DNA from 3 places in the Luteibacter flocculans genome. Region 2 is predicted to be linked to each of the others. Evidence: predicted binding sites of a transcription regulator. Region 2 holds the regulator's gene; each other region holds the start of a gene.
The links. The regulator sigma-54, encoded in region 2, starts transcription at its own class of promoters, with help from an activator protein. The targets are predictions, from matches to a motif close to TGGCACGNGCNTTGC.
Positions count from the first base shown of each region.

Region 1 (5,245 bases), 150 kb from region 2:
TGCGCCCACAGGCAAGAATGTCTTTGGGGTGCGACGGACAAGCCCGGCGCCTCTGGATGCCGCGGGATCGGCGTTGTGCCGAACGCACCTACAGAAAGTGTCGGGGCCGCCGATACGGATCGCATACCTCTCTCGACGACATGCCCGCCCATGGCACGACCGCTTCTCGACACCGTGGAAACCTTCACCCGCCTGGCCGGGCACAATCGCGTGGCCATGCTGTTGTTTCGGCTGGGCGAGCGGCAGGCCTTCGGCATCAACGTGTTCAAGGTTCGCGAGGTTCTGCGTCGGCCGCGGCTGGAGCACATGCCCAGCATGCATGACCTGGTCGCCGGCAGTTTCGACTACCGGGGTCATACGATCCCGGTGGTGGATCTCGCTGCAGCGATGGGCTACCCGCCGCTGGCGACTGTCGACAGCGCGCACCTCATCGTCACCGAATTCAACCGCTCGGTGCAGGGATTCCTGGTCTCCGACGTGGACCGCATCGTGCATGTCGATGGTGCCCAGATGGCGGCGCCCCCCTCCGCGCTCGGCTACGGCCCCCGGGTCAACGCTGTGACTCGCCTGGATGGCGACCTCATCGCCATCGTCGACGTCGAGCAGGTTCTGGCGAGCGTCGATCCGCGCGCGGTGGACCTCTCTGAAAACGTGCAGCACGCGGCCCAGGCGCAACCTGCGCGCAACCGTCGTGTGCTGGTGGTGGACGATTCCCTCGTCGCGCGCACACAGTTGGTGGACCTGTTCCGCAAGATGGATCTGGAGAGTGTGATCGCCAAGGACGGGTCCGAAGGACTCGAGATTCTTCATCGCATGGCCGCGGGGCCCGCCGCCGAGCGTGTCGCCCTGGTCGTTTCCGATATCGAAATGCCGTCGATGGACGGCTATGCACTGACCCGCGCCATCCGTGAGGACGCGCAACTGCGTCACCTCAAAGTGCTGCTGCACAGCTCCCTGAGCGGCGTCTTCAATGAGGCGATGGTCGAGCGCGTGGGCGCCGACCGGTTCATCGCCAAGTTCCAGCCGGACATCCTGGCGACCGCTGTGCTGGAACTGCTGCCCGCCTGACGGCGCGATCCGATCTGTTCCAGGGGCGGCGGCGACACGCCGTCGCCGCAAGCGCCGGAATTCCGACGCCCGCCCCCTCCCGGTGGCTCCAGACCACGGCCCGAACGGCGCTACAGCGCCGTTTGCAGCAGCCGACGGCGATATGGCACGCGAATTGCTCAACCCCTCGGGCCAAGGTCACAGGGGTAAGAGCCCATGCTCGACAAATCGGATGCATTGTTCGGCGTACACGCACAGGCCCTGGGCCTGTGGCAGCGCCGTGCGGAGGTCATTTCCTCCAACCTCGCCAACGCCGATACGCCGGGCTTTCTCGCCCGTGATCTCGACTTCCGCAAGGCGATGGCCGCCGCCACCGGTGCCGCCGAGGGTACGTCCCTGCCGATGACGGCAACGGAACCCGGCCACATTGGCGGCAATCCCGCTGTGGCACTCGCCGACGCCGGCAAGCTCGCCTACCGCGCCGAGACCCAGCCCACGATGGACGGCAACACCGTCGACACCCAGGTCGAACAGGCGCAGTTCGCGGCCAACGCCATCCACTACCAAGCCTCCCTCAGCTTCATCAACGGCCAGATCCACACCATGCGTCTCGCCATCACGGGGTCCAGCTCATGAGCCTGCTCAAGATCTTCGACGTCGCCGGTTCCGGCATGGCCGCGCAGTCCGCGCGACTCAACACCACCGCCAGCAACATGGCCAATGCCGACAGCCTCGCCAGCAGCGAAGCCGGGGCCTACCGCGCTAAGCAGCCGTTGTTCTCGGCCGTGCAGCAGCAGGTCAACGGCGAGATGGAAAACGGCGGCGTGCGCACACTGGGCGTTTCCGAGAGTCAGGCGCCGATCCAGTCGCGTTACGAGCCTTCCAATCCGCTGGCCGACGCCAACGGCTACGTCTATTCAAGCAACGTCAACCCGGTCGACGAACTGGTCAACATGATCTCCGCGTCGCGCTCCTACCAGAACAACGTCGAAGTCATGAACAGCGCCAAGCAGCTCATGCAGAAGACGCTGGACCTCGGCAAGTAAGGGACATCTCATGGTCGATTCCATCAACGGCAACAGTTCCGCCGCCTCCTCGTCGACCGCCACGTCGTCGTCGGGCCAGCTCCAGCAGCAGACGCTCACGCAATCGGATTTCCTGAAGTTGATGGTCACGCAGATGACCAACCAGGACCCGACCAAGCCGATGGACTCCACGCAGATGGTGGCCCAGATGGCGCAGTTCTCGCAGGTGGCGGCCACGCAGGAGCTGCAGCAGTCGTTCGACTCGCTGGCCACCAACCTGACCGGCGACCAGTTCGTTCGCGCCGCGTCGCTGGTGGGCCAGGAAGTGCTCGTGCCTTCGTCGGCCGGCAAGCTCACCGATGGCGCGCTCAACGGCGCCGTGAACGTCGGCAGCTCCGGCACCTACGTGAACGTGACGGTGAAGGATCAGGCCGGCAACGTCGTGCGCACCTTGCCGCTGGGCCAGCCGGATGCCGGCCTCGTCAAGTTCTCCTGGGACGGCAAATCCGACGACGGCACGCAGCTCGCCGACGGCGTTTACCAGATATCCGCTACTTCCGGCGGGACCGCGATCGACACGTTCGTTCGCGGCAAGGTGGAAGGCGTCGGCGCCTCGGGCACCGACGGTACCTACGTGCAGGTGGCCGGTTACGGCGGCGCCCTGCTCAGTCAGATCGCGCAAATCCTGTAAGTCCAGCGAGGAATACCCCATGCCATTCGAAATCGCCCTCAGCGGCATCAACGCGGCGTCTTCCGACCTGGAAGTCACCGCCAACAACATCGCCAACGTCAACACGGTGGGCTTCAAGGGCTCGCGTGCCGAGTTCTCCCAGGTCTACTCGGTTGCCGGTGAGAACCTTTCCGCCAACGCCGCCGGCAGCGGCGTGCGCCTGACCAACATCGCCCAGCAGTTCAGCGATGGCACGCTCAGCCAGACCGGCAACTCCTACGACTTCGGTCTGAGCGGCGCGGGCTTCTTCACGCTGCGCGACGGTGCCGGTTATTCGTACACGCGCGCCGGTAACTTCCACCCGGACGACAACGGCAACATCGTCAACGCCACCGGCCAGTTCGTGCAGGTCTACCCGCCGACCGCCAGCGGTGGCTACGACATGAGTACCCTGGCCGATCTCAAGATCACCACGGGTTCCAGCCCGGCGAAGGCGAGTACCTCGGTGACCCTCACCGCGAACCTGTCGGCCAGCGCCACGGCGCCGACCGGTGGTGCCTTCGATCCCACCAACGACCAGACCTACAATTATCTGTCGACGTTCCAGGCCTACGACTCGCTCGGTGCGACGCACACGACCAACGTCTACTACGTGAAAGACGCCGCCGCGCCCAACACGTGGAACGCGTACATGACCGTCGATGGCACGCAGGTGGGAGCGGCGCAGCCGATCACCTTCAGCCAGGGTGGCGCGATCACCACGCCGGCCGGTGGCAAGCTCAACTTCGGCGCGGTGTCTCCGAACCCGGGCGCGGCGCCGCTGAACCTCACGGTCGACGTGAACAAGATCACGCAGTTCGGCGACAACTACGCCACTACCGCGAGCCCTACCGATGGCTACCCGGCCGGCAAGTTCTCGAAGATCGACGTCGCCAAGGACGGAACCGTGACGGCCAACTATTCCAACGGCGTTTCCACGCCGCTGGGCCAGCTCGCTCTCGCCACGTTCGCCAACAACCAGGGGCTGCGTCAGCTCAACGACACCAACTGGGTGCCGTCGTCCGAGTCGGGTCAGCCGATTCGCGGCGTTGGCAACTCCGGTGACGTGGGCACCGTGCAGTCGGGCCAGTTGGAATCGTCCAACACCGCCGATCTCACGGCGCAGCTGGTGAACATGATCAAGGCGCAGCGCAATTACCAGGCGAACGCGCAGGTCATCTCCACCGACGACAAGCTGACCCAGACGATCATCAACATCCGCAACTGACGTAGACGGCGGGCGCGGCATCGCCGCGTCCGCCATCATCGGCTCACGAGGAAAACGCCATGGACCGCTCCGTATATGTCGCCATGACTGGCGCGTCGCAGATCATGCGCGCGCAGGCCGAGGTGGCGCACAACCTCGCCAACGCCAATACCGCCGGCTTCAAGGCGGAACTGTCCGCGTTCCAGAGCCTGCCCGTCAGTGGCGATGGCTTGAAGACGCGCATCAACGGCGTGGCCCAGGGTACGGGCTGGGATACCACGGCCGGACAGCAGATGCAGACCGGCAACGACCTGGACGTGTCGGTCCAGGGTGACGGGTGGATCGCCGTGCAGACGCCGGACGGTACCGAGGGCTATACCCGCGCCGGCAACCTGCGTATCGACGCCGACGGTTTGTTGACGGACGTGCGCGGCAATGCGGTGCTGGGCGGCGGCGGTCCGATCACGATTCCTCAGGCGTCCAGCGTGAAGATCGGTTCCGACGGCACGATTTCCGTCGTGCCGCTGGGCGAGTCGCCCGCCACGGTCGCCACCACCGACCGGATCAAGCTGGTGAACCCCGGCAATGATCAGCTCAGCTACGCCGCCGACGGCCTGATGCACATGAAAGACGGCAGCCAGGCCCCCGCCGACGCCAACGTGAAGCTGGTCTCGGGGACGCTGGAGTCGAGCAACGTCAACCCTTCCGACGTGCTGGTGAAGATGATTTCGCTCTCCCGCGAGTTCGAGATGCAGGTCCGTTCCATCAAGAGTGCCGACGAGAACGCCCAGTCGGCATCGAAATTGCTACAGGTGGGATAACCACCGTCGCGCGACGCAATTCCGTCGCCGGCACGTAGAGCGCCAAGTGCGCAGGAGTCAACGATGTTCACGTCCCTCTGGATCGCCAAGACCGGCCTCGACGCGCAGCAGACGCGCATGGATGTCGTGTCGAATAACCTCGCCAACACCAATACGACCGCGTTCAAGCGTTCGCGCGCGGAGTTCGAGGACCTTTCCTACCAGAACCGTGGGCAGGCCGGCGCGCAGACCACCGAACAGACCCAGTCGCCCACCGGCCTCATGATCGGTACCGGCGTGCGCGTCGTCGGTACGCAGAAGATGTTCCAGCAGGGTGGCGTGCAGCAGTCGGACAATCCGCTCGACATGCGCATCGAAGGCCGCGGCTTCCTGCAGGTGACGATGCCTGACGGCACGGTGGGCTACACGCGCGACGGCGCACTGAAGCGCGATCAGG
Region 1 covers NZ_CP063231.1:3,124,843-3,130,087, reverse strand. The annotation lists gene IM816_RS13515 (chemotaxis protein) at 151-1,068, shown strand; gene flgB (flagellar basal body rod protein FlgB) at 1,264-1,683, shown strand; gene flgC (flagellar basal body rod protein FlgC) at 1,680-2,093, shown strand; gene IM816_RS13500 (flagellar hook assembly protein FlgD) at 2,104-2,763, shown strand; gene flgE (flagellar hook protein FlgE) at 2,783-4,009, shown strand; gene flgF (flagellar basal-body rod protein FlgF) at 4,069-4,809, shown strand; gene flgG (flagellar basal-body rod protein FlgG) at 4,873-5,245, shown strand, end outside.
Region 1: the regulator sigma-54 is predicted to act here: its motif matches at 1,212-1,226, upstream of flgB (flagellar basal body rod protein FlgB).

Region 2 (5,245 bases):
GGCATTTCCTATTCCGGCGAGACCGACGAGCTTCTCTACATTCTCCCGGCGATCAAGCGCCAGGGTATCGGCCTCATCTCGATCACGGGCAACCCGAAATCCTCGCTGGCGACGCAGGCCGACCTCAACCTGGATGCCAACGTCGCGTCCGAAGCGTGCCCTCACGGCCTGGCGCCGACGGCCAGCACGACGGCGGCCCTGGTCATGGGCGATGCCCTGGCCGTGGCGCTGCTGGAAGCCCGCGGCTTCACCTCCGACGATTTCGCCCGTTCGCATCCCGCCGGCAGCCTCGGGCGCCGACTGTTGCTGCACATCGCAGATGTGATGCATTCGGGCGACGACGTGCCGCGCGTAACGCTGGAGGCAACGCTGAGCGAGGCCCTGGTGGAAATGTCGCGCAAGCGCCTGGGCATGACCGCGGTGGTCGATGCCGATCAGCGCCTGCTCGGCGTGTTCACCGACGGCGACCTGCGCCGCGCATTGGACGACGATGGCGTAGACCTGCGCAGCGCGTCGGTGGCGCAGCTCATGACGCGCGGTCCGAAGACGATCGGCTCGGACAAGCTCGCCGTCGAAGCTGCCCAGCTCATGGAAAAACACCAGATCAACGCCCTGCTCGTCGTGGACGCGGAAAACCGTGTGGTCGGCGCACTCAACATCCACGACCTGCTCCGCGCCCGCGTCGTCTGACGACCGGGCCAGCCGGCGCTCCCATCGGCGCCGCCACGTCCCCATATAGCGAACCATGGCCTACACCCACTACACCGAGATCCCCGCCGACGTTGCGGAACGCGCCGCCAAGGTGCGCATCGTCGTCTTCGACGTCGACGGCACGCTCACCGACGGCCGGCTCTGGTACGGCGAGGATGGCCGGGAGACCAAGGTCTTCCACGTCCATGACGGACTCGGCCTGAAGGCCCTGGAACGGAACGGCGTCAAGGTCGCGATCATTACCGCACGGATCAGCCACCCCGTGTCGTTGCGGGCGGAGGAACTGGGCATCGCCCACGTGTACCAGGGCCAGAAGGACAAGCGCGCCTGCCTGACCGGCCTGCTCGAAGCGCTGCGCCTGGCGCCCGAGCAGTCCGCCTTTGTCGGTGACGACCTGCCCGACCTGCCTGCCATGAGCATCGCCGGTCTGGCCGTCGCCACGGCGAACGCCCATCCGTGGGTCGCCGAGCGGGCGCATTGGCGCACTCGGCTTTCGGGCGGCTACGGGGCGGCCCGTGAAGTGGCCGACATGATTCTTGCCGCGCAAGGCAAGGCTGAAGCCGAGCGGGACCGCTGGCTGTGAGTGTGCTCAACCTGTTCAAGGATCGCAGCGCGACGGGCATGGCGGGCATGCTCGCCGTCGCCCTGGGCGCCAGCGTCCTGCTCTATTACTGGGCGGCACCGGAGAAGAAGGTGCAGGACTTCGTCGGTCCACCGCGTTCGGGGTACGTGCTCACCAACTTCGACCTCGACTCGTACAACGACCAGGGCAAGCCGGCGTTCAAGCTGATCGCGCCGCACCTGGAGCGCCGCGAAGGCGACGAGTCGCTGTACATCAATGCACCGGATTTCGTCCTGCCCTCCACGACCGAGACGGACGTCCCGCCGTGGAAAGGACACTCGCAATATGGCTGGGTGAACAAGGATGGCAGCCTCCTGAAGCTGCAGGGCAAGGTCCACATGGATCGCCCCGCCTTCGGTACCACCCAGGCCGCCAGCATCGACACCTCCGAGGTCACCGCCTGGCCGAAGGAGAACCGCCTTGAGACGGCCGAGGCAGCCCGCATCGTCCAGGGAACCTCTACAATGGACGGCGTTGGCATGCGCGCCAATCTCGACACCAAGCACCTGGAGCTCCTCGATGCAGTCCACACGACGTATCAGCCGCGTAAGCGCTAACGCCCTCCTCGCGCTGCTCGGGGTGGCACTTGCTGCCAGTTCGCCGGTCATGGCGAAGCAGTCCGACCGCGATCAGCCGGCCGATGTCACGTCCAAGTCGTTCGACGGCTCGCAGCAGCCGAATGGCAAGGTGATCTGGACGGGCAACGTGGTGCTCACGCAGGGCACGCTGAAGATCACCGGAAGCAAAGCCACCGGATACCTCGACAGCGACAACTCCATCATCCGTGTGGTCGTCGATGGCTCCCCCGCCACCATCCACCAGCTGGACGACGCTAACCAGCCGATGGACGGCAAGGCCGCCAACATCGACTACAAGATCGACCAGGATTTCGCCGTGCTCACGGGCAAGGCGGAAGTCCACCAGCCGGTCAAGGGCAGCGCCGAAGGCGACAAGCTCACCTACAACACGAAAGACAGCACGATGACGGGCGAAAGCAACGGCGGCGCCCCCGTGCACATGACCTTCCAGCCGAAGAACAAGACGCCAGGCGCCGCACCTGCGACGCCAGCGCCGCCTGCCAAGAAGAAGCCCTGACCCGATGCTCTCAGCCCAAGGCCTGCAGAAGCGCTTCCGTGCGCGCCAGGTAGTCCGCGATTTCGCATTTTCCATTCGCGAAGGTGAAGTGGTGGGTCTGCTCGGCCCCAACGGTGCCGGCAAGACCACCTGCTTCTACATGGTGGTCGGCCTCATCCAGGCGGATGCCGGGTCGATCAAGCTCGACGAGCAGGACATCACCGGCCTGCCCATGCACTCGCGGGCGAAGCTCGGTATCGGCTACCTGCCGCAGGAAGCCTCGGTGTTCCGTCGACTCAGCGTCTCCGACAACATCCTGGCCGTGCTCGAGTTGCGCGACGGCATGACCCAGAAGCAACGCGAGGACGAGCTGGAAAGCCTTCTCGACGAACTCAAGATCGCCCATATCGCCGAGCAGAAAGGCATCAGCCTCTCCGGTGGCGAGCGTCGTCGCGTCGAGATTGCCCGCGCCCTGGCGGCGCGCCCGCGCTACATGCTTCTGGACGAACCCTTCGCGGGCGTGGACCCGATTTCCGTCGGCGAGATCCAGCGCATCGTCCGCCACCTGAAGGAACGCGGCATCGGGGTACTCATCACCGACCACAACGTCCGCGAGACGCTCGGCATCTGCGACCGGGCGTACATCCTGAACGACGGCGAGGTCCTCTCCCGGGGCACACCTCAGCACATCCTCGCCGACGAAAAGGTGCGCGAGGTGTACCTGGGGCGTGAATTCCGTATCTGACACACGCGTCGCATTCCGACGGGCGGCCTAGCCGTAACGGTGCTGGTTTGCGCGGCCCGTAAGGGGTTACGATGGCTGCGTAACCCAAAGCGCCGAAGGCATGAAACCCGGACTTCAGTTTCGCCTCCATCAGCAGCTCACGCTGACCCCGCAGCTCCAACAGGCCATCCGCCTGCTGCAGTTGTCACAGCTCGAGCTCGAGGCCGAACTCCGCCAGATCGCGGAAAGCAACCCGCTGCTCGAATTCGCGGAAGACGCCGAGGCCGAGCCGGAGGCGGAGGGCGAGGCAGACGAGGGTTACGAAAGCCCCGAGTTCCTCTCGCGCGAGCAGCAGCCCACCAAGGCGTCGAAAGAAGACGAGGAATCGACCGCCACGCCGTCGGAAGAACTGGCGCCCGAATGGGATGACGACCGTTTCCACGGTGAAGCAGGCGACTACTCCGGCTCGTCCTCGCGGACGGGAGGCGGCGACGAAGATGGCTTCGAGCCTCAGAACGCCGCACCGGAAAGCCTTCAGCAGCACCTGGAGTGGCAGCTCAATCTGTCGCAGTTCTCGCCGCGCGATCACGCCATCGCCATGGCGATCATCCACGCACTGGACGAGGACGGTTACCTGCGTGACGGCGTGGCCGCTGTCGAAGCCGCCCTGCCCGCTCAACTGCATGCCAGCGCCGAGGAAATCGAAGCGGTGCGGCAGCGCGTACAACGGTTCGACCCTACCGGCATCGCCAGCCTCGATCTCCGCGATTGCCTGTTCTGCCAGCTGTCCCAGTTCTCGTTCGAGACGCCGCATCGCGAACTCGCGATCCGCATCGTCAACGAGGAGCTGGAGCTGCTGGCGCGCAACGACGCGGCGAAGATCGCCCGCCGCCTGAAGGCGCCCGAGGCAGACGTTGCGGCAGCCGCCGCCCTGATCCGCAGCCTGGACCCGCGCCCCGGTGCGGCACTGGATGCCACGCCCGTGGAATACGTGGCGCCGGACGTCTACGCACGCCGGGAGAACGGACGCTGGCAGGTCAGTCTGAATCCGGATGCCCAGCCGCGCCTTGGCCTCAACCAGCACTACTGCAACCTCATTGCCCGCGCGCGCGGCGACGATGCCACGTGGATGAAGGGCCAGCTGCAGGAAGCCCGTTGGTTGCTGAAGAGCCTGCAATCCCGTGCGGAAACGCTGCAGAAGGTGGCGGAGGTGATCGTCCGGCGGCAAAGCGCGTTCCTCGACTACGGCCCGGAAGCCATGCATCCGCTCGTGCTCCGCGAGGTCGCCGAGGAAGTGGGCATGCACGAATCGACCATTTCCCGCGTCACCACCCGCAAGTACATGCACACGCCACGCGGCACCTTCGAGCTCAAACACTTTTTTTCCAGCGGCGTCGCCACCGAAGACGGCGGCAGTGCGTCGGCCACGGCCATCCAGGCCATGCTGCGCAAGCTGATCCTCGGCGAAGACGCGCGCCGCCCCCTGTCCGACCAGGCCCTGGCGGAAGAACTGCATCGACGCGGCATTCAGGTCGCCCGACGTACGGTGGCCAAGTACCGCGAAGCGATGCGCATCCCCAGTTCCAGCGAACGTATTCGCGCCAGTTGACGACCGAGGGAACCCCAAAGCACACCTACGGTCCCACAGATTCAGGCTAGAGAGGCGGTGTTTCCGCCGCCTCGATCTCGTCGCCGCGAGGCGGCACCCTCAGCAAGAAGGAGGCGTCAATGCAAATCCAGATCAGCGGCCAGCACATCCAAATCACCCCGGCTCTGCGTGAGCGCGTGGAACAGCAGATCAGCCGCTTCGAACGCCTTTTCGACAACATCAAGGGCCTCGACGTCGTTCTTTCCGTGGACAAGAACGAGCACAAGGCCGGTGGCACCCTGCATTGCGCCGGTACGCGGCTGCATGCGGACGGCATTGCCCGGCTCGAGGACGACAACAAGAACGACACGATGTACACGGCGATCGACGCCATGATCGCCAAGCTGGCGGACCAGCTCCGCAAGCATAAGGAAAAGCTCAAGGATCACCACAACAGCGAGGGGCGCGACGCCCGCGCAGCGAGCTGAGCCCCGCCGGGCAGACGCCCGGGCCGCCGCCCCACCGC
Region 2 covers NZ_CP063231.1:3,276,532-3,281,776, forward strand. The annotation lists gene IM816_RS14240 (KpsF/GutQ family sugar-phosphate isomerase) at 1-690, shown strand, start outside; gene IM816_RS14245 (KdsC family phosphatase) at 746-1,294, shown strand; gene lptC (LPS export ABC transporter periplasmic protein LptC) at 1,291-1,890, shown strand; gene lptA (lipopolysaccharide transport periplasmic protein LptA) at 1,853-2,428, shown strand; gene lptB (LPS export ABC transporter ATP-binding protein) at 2,433-3,152, shown strand; gene IM816_RS14265 (RNA polymerase factor sigma-54) at 3,253-4,740, shown strand; gene hpf (ribosome hibernation-promoting factor, HPF/YfiA family) at 4,860-5,207, shown strand.

Region 3 (5,245 bases), 930 kb from region 2:
TCGGCGAGGCGCCATAGGCGCAGGTGCACCGGCGCGCTGGCGTAGTAGCCCATGGTAAGCGCGCCATTGTCGCCCCAGGCGACGAAGCCGTCGTTCTTGCCGCCGTTGATCTGCAGCTGGTTGTTGTAGAACGCATGGACGAGATCGCGTGTAACGACACCGTGGGGCAGCGGCGTGCCGTCGCCCGTATGCAACGCCCATGGTGCATTCGGAAGACCCACGATGTCCTTCTCGCCGATCTTGTAGGTTTTGTGATCCACCACTTGCTCGTGAGGCACCATGCCTCCCCAGATCGGCGGCAGCGTCTTGAACGGCGTGCCGTCGCGATCGCGCTGGATCAAGCGTTCCACGGGTACCGCGCTCAATGGCTGCTGCAGGCCAGGGAATTCGCCGAACAGGTTGTTGAAGCTGCGGTTCTCGGCATACACCACAACGACGTGCTGGATATGCTTTTCGAGAAGTGCATCCAGCGCTTCGCCCTTGGGCGCGGGTAGGGGTGGATGTTCCGTGCCCGTTGCGCCTTCGGAAAGGCCGCCCAGTGCCAGTACCGCACCGGTGGTTGCCATGCCGCCGAGCAGGCGTCGCCTGCCGGCATCGAAGGTGTCGTCGTCGTGCTTGTTCGTCATGCCACCGATCCGAGGAAAAGCGAGGGTCGCGGGCTAGGGGACGATTTCCACGACCGAGGACAAGGGCGAGCCGCCATGCTCGTCGAACGCTTTCATAGCCACGACACGGTTTACGCGCTTGTTGAGACTGCGCAGGGTAAACGAAGTGGGCTGATCTGCGAAATGCCGATACACGTCGCACGCCATCCCACCGCCAGCGCAGTACACCTACTTGCGCAAGAACTTGGGGACTTCCGCGAGGAAGATATCCTTTGCCATCCGCAATCCGGTCTCACTGCCTGGGGATGTTTCGCGGGTCAGGATCACGACGCGCCACTTGGGAAGCGTCGTCCCCGGCGCGACGAGGCGCAACGATCTAAGGGCATTCCGATGCGTCGAATAGGACGCCAGCTTCGAAGGCACCACGGCCACTCCCAGACCGCTCGAAACGAACTGAAGCATGGTCTCCACGTCGTTGACCTCGTAGACGACCTCGTTCACCAGCCCATGCTCGTCCAGTATCCGATCGGTGACCTTGCGTAAGGTCCGCTCGGGAGACAGATGGACAAGGCGCTGCTCAGACAACCGATCGACGCGTAGATCTCTTCGTCCGGCAAGCGCATGCGACTTGGCACACACGACGACCAGCGCGTCCTCGATGAACGGTGTCACCTCGACGCCTCGCGTTTTCTCGTCGGGATAGACGGGGTGAAAACTCAGATCGATGTCGCCGGAAGCGACCAGCGCCGGGCCCTGCTTGCTGGTCAGGGAGCGCACGGTGAACTCGATACCCGGATAGCGCGAACGCATGCTCTCCAGGAGTTCCGGCAGGCGTATATAAGGCGCCAGGCTTTGCAGAATGCCGATGCGCAGCCTCCCCTGGACCACCCCTTTGAACGCACGCACAGCCTGGACGGCATCGTCCAAATGCAACAGCGTGGAACGTGCCTTCGCCACGAACATCTCGCCCGCGGGCGTCAGCGACATCCGCCGCGTGGTGCGCTCGACAAGTTGAACGCCCAGTTCGCTTTCCAGCTCCCGGATGGAGACGGACAAGGCCGACTGAACGATATGAACGCGTGCGGCCGCGGCCGTGAACGTGCCCTCATCGGCGAGCGCAACGATGTGCTTCAGATGCCGGATGTCCATGAGCGTGTCCGCCTCTCTTCGAACAGGTCGAGCCGTCGGCGGATGATAGCGAAGTGAGAACGGCCGGGCCGACATTTATAGCCAATGCAGATAAATGGCATGCCGACAATGCGTTGGACGCTCACCAGCGCGGTGACTAACGTCGTCAGCCATCCGCAGATGCCATGGATCGTCGCCATGAAGTCCTATCTTGTTTCTTTCGTCGTTGGCGCCCTCGTCGGCGTCCTGTACGCCGCGTTGAAGGTGCGTTCGCCAGCGCCACCCTTGGTCGCTCTCACCGGCTTGCTGGGCATGGTGCTCGGGGAAAGCGGTTGGGCGTCGATCGTCGCTATCGTCAGGACGGCTTTGAAAGCCTGATGCCACACAATGCGGAGATGCACGTCGTGCTCGGCTTCATCGCTCAGGCCGAACGCGTGAGCGGACCGTGCCTCGTCATGATTTACCGGGAGATCGTCACATGAAAATCGTAGGTATGGCCGGAAGCCTTCGCGAGGGTTCCTACGCGAAGATGATTCTTGCGACGCTTTTCTCTTTGGCTCCCGACGGAGCCACATGCGAAGCGTTGGACGTGGGGCAGCTGCCTCACTACAACCAGGACCTGGAGGACGGTGTTCTCCCCGATGCGGTCATGCTGGCCCGGCAAACGGTCGAAAGCGCCGACGTGGTTCTTATCGTCACGCCCGAGTTCAACCACAGTGTGCCCGGGGTGCTGAAGAATGCCCTGGACTGGCTGTCACGACCGGCGTTCAAGAGTTGCATGGTTGGCAAGCCCGTCTACTTCTGCACGTTCTCTCCAGGCCCGCTGGGCGGCGTGCGGGCACAGGCGCACCTCCGCGAGATCCTGGCGTCGATGCTCTGCAAGCTGCCCCCACTTCGCGAAGTCGCGATAACGTTCGTGCAGACCAAGGTGGACGGAAAGCGGCTGACCGACGAGGCGACCGTTCGTCACCTCCAACAGGCGCTCTCGCACTTCTATCAAAGGGAGGTCGAACCCGAGCGCGCCTGATCGTGGTCGGCGCCGCAGGGTCAGGGCGTCTTGTGCCTCGATTGGTGCATGGGGTCGTCATTTGCACTCATGTGGTGCAAAAGCGTGCATGTCATCCTGCGGGTCTATGATGCGCGAGCCCGGCCCGGCGCGCCCTTCATAGGGTGCCGCCGCTGGCACAGCGATTGCTAAAAGCATCCCGCCCCATACCCATTCGAGGTTTGTATGTCTGCCGCTTCCAAAGTGCTGAACCTGATCCAGGACGAGGAAATCGAGTTCGTCGACCTGCGCTTCGCCGACATTCTCGGCAAGCACCACCATGTCACGTTCCCCGCGCACGCCATCGACGAAGGCACCTTCGAAGACGGCAAGATGTTCGACGGTTCGTCGATCGCTGGCTGGAAGGGCATCAACGAGTCCGACATGGTCCTCATGCCCGACCCGGAGACGGCGCACCTCGATCCGTTCAGCGCGCACAAGCAGCTGATCCTGCACTGCGACGTGCTCGAGCCCAGCACCATGCAGGCCTATGGCCGCGATCCGCGTTCCATCGCGAAGCGCGCCGAGGCTTATCTGAAGTCCACGGGCATCGCCGATACGGCGTTCTTCGGCCCCGAGCCGGAGTTCTTCATCTTCGATTCGGTCCGCTGGCAGAACGACATGGGCCGCGTGTTCTACGAGATCGGTTCGGAAGAAGCAGCCTGGTCCTCGCGCTACAAGTACGACGGCACCAACACCGGCCACCGCCCGGGCGTGAAGGGTGGCTACTTCCCGGTCAGCCCGGTCGATAGCCTGGGCGACCTGCGTGCCGATATGTGCAAGGTGCTGGAGTCGCTCGGCCAGGTGGTCGAAGTGCATCACCACGAAGTGGCGAACGCGGGCCAGTGCGAGATCGGCACCCGCTTCAACACGCTGGTGAAGAAGGCCGACGAGCTGATGACGATGAAGTACGTCATCAAGAACGTAGCCCACCAGGCTGGCAAGACCGTGACCTTCATGCCGAAGCCGATCGTCGGCGACAACGGCTCGGGCATGCACGTGCACCAGTCGCTGTCGAAGAACGGCGAGAACCTCTTCGCGGGCGACCTCTACGGCGGCCTCTCGCAGACGGCGCTGTGGTACATCGGCGGCATCTTCAAGCACGCCAAGGCCATCAATGCCTTCGCCAACTCCACCACCAACAGCTACAAGCGTCTGGTGCCGGGCTTCGAAGCGCCGGTCATGCTCGCTTACTCGGCGCGCAACCGTTCGGCGTCCTGCCGCATTCCGTACGTGTCGAGCCCGAAGGGTCGTCGCATCGAGATCCGCTTCCCGGACCCGATGCAGTCGGGCTATCTCACTTTCACTGTGCTGATGATGGCGGGCCTCGACGGCATCCTGAACAAGATCGACCCGGGTGCTCCGGCCGACAAGGATCTCTACGACCTGCCGCCGGAAGAAGAGAAGAACATCCCGCAGGTTTGCGCGAGCCTCGACGAAGCCCTCGTAGCGCTCGACAAGGACCGCGAGTTCCTCAAGGCGGGCGGTGTGTTCACCGACGACTTCATCGACGGCTACATCGCGCTGAAGATGCAGGAAGTGACCCGCTACCGTGCAAGCACGCATCCGCTCGAGTTCCAGATGTACTACGCGATCTGATCGAGGACCCGGCGGGGGCGCCATGGCGCTCCGCCGATCCGCTGGACCATGAAGACGCCCCCGTTCGGGGCGTCTTTTTTTGGCTTGTGGGAGCCGCCATGGCGGCGAGAGCAGCTTGCCGGTGGGAGCCAGCCTGCTGGCGATGCGAACTTGTCGGTGGGAGCCAGCCTGCTGGCGATGGGGATCTGACTCACGGCTACACCGCTTCGTGGGCTTCTCGCCGCCATGGCGGCTCCCACTGTGAAGACAGCCACTTAAAGGCTCGCAAGATTCTGCCGATGACACTACCGTGACATGAGCGAATTCTCAGGCACGCACATTCTCGGGTTTCACAGCGCGGTGCCGACGAAGGCTCGCCAGTCAGGGGTTCCATCGTGAAGAAAACCATTCTCGGCGCCCTGGCGCTGATGGCGCCGGCTATCGCCACCGCGGCCGATGCGCCGCGCAACGATTACGACTGGCGCACCAACTGGCCGACGCACTACGTCTTCGCCGACGGCACCGATGTCGGCTTCTCGTTGAAGTACCAGTACGACCTGGATCGGTTTTCCAACGACCAGGGCGTGTACGAGGACGCGCAGACGAACCGCCGCAAGGAATTCGGCATGTTCATCCGCAAGAAGGGCGTCTACGACGGTACCGTTGTGTTCGACTTCCAGACCAAGACCTGGCTCGACGTGTTCTTCCGCGTGCAGAGCAAGGCGCTGCTTGGCGCTGACTACGGTGCGCTGCGCGTCGGTTTCATGAAGACGCCCGTGGGTTTCGAGGGCAATACGAGTACGGGCAGTACGTCGTTCATGGAGACATCGCTGCCGATGCAGGCGATCTATGCGAACCGCCGCCTCGGTATGGACTGGGCGCTGACCCG
Region 3 covers NZ_CP063231.1:4,206,743-4,211,987, reverse strand. The annotation lists gene acpA (acid phosphatase) at 1-626, opposite strand, end outside; gene IM816_RS18260 (LysR family transcriptional regulator) at 834-1,754, opposite strand; gene IM816_RS18255 (DUF1427 family protein) at 1,854-2,111, shown strand; gene IM816_RS18250 (NADPH-dependent FMN reductase) at 2,212-2,760, shown strand; gene glnA (type I glutamate--ammonia ligase) at 2,965-4,377, shown strand; gene IM816_RS18240 (OprO/OprP family phosphate-selective porin) at 4,785-5,245, shown strand, end outside.
Region 3: the regulator sigma-54 is predicted to act here: its motif matches at 2,914-2,928, upstream of glnA (type I glutamate--ammonia ligase).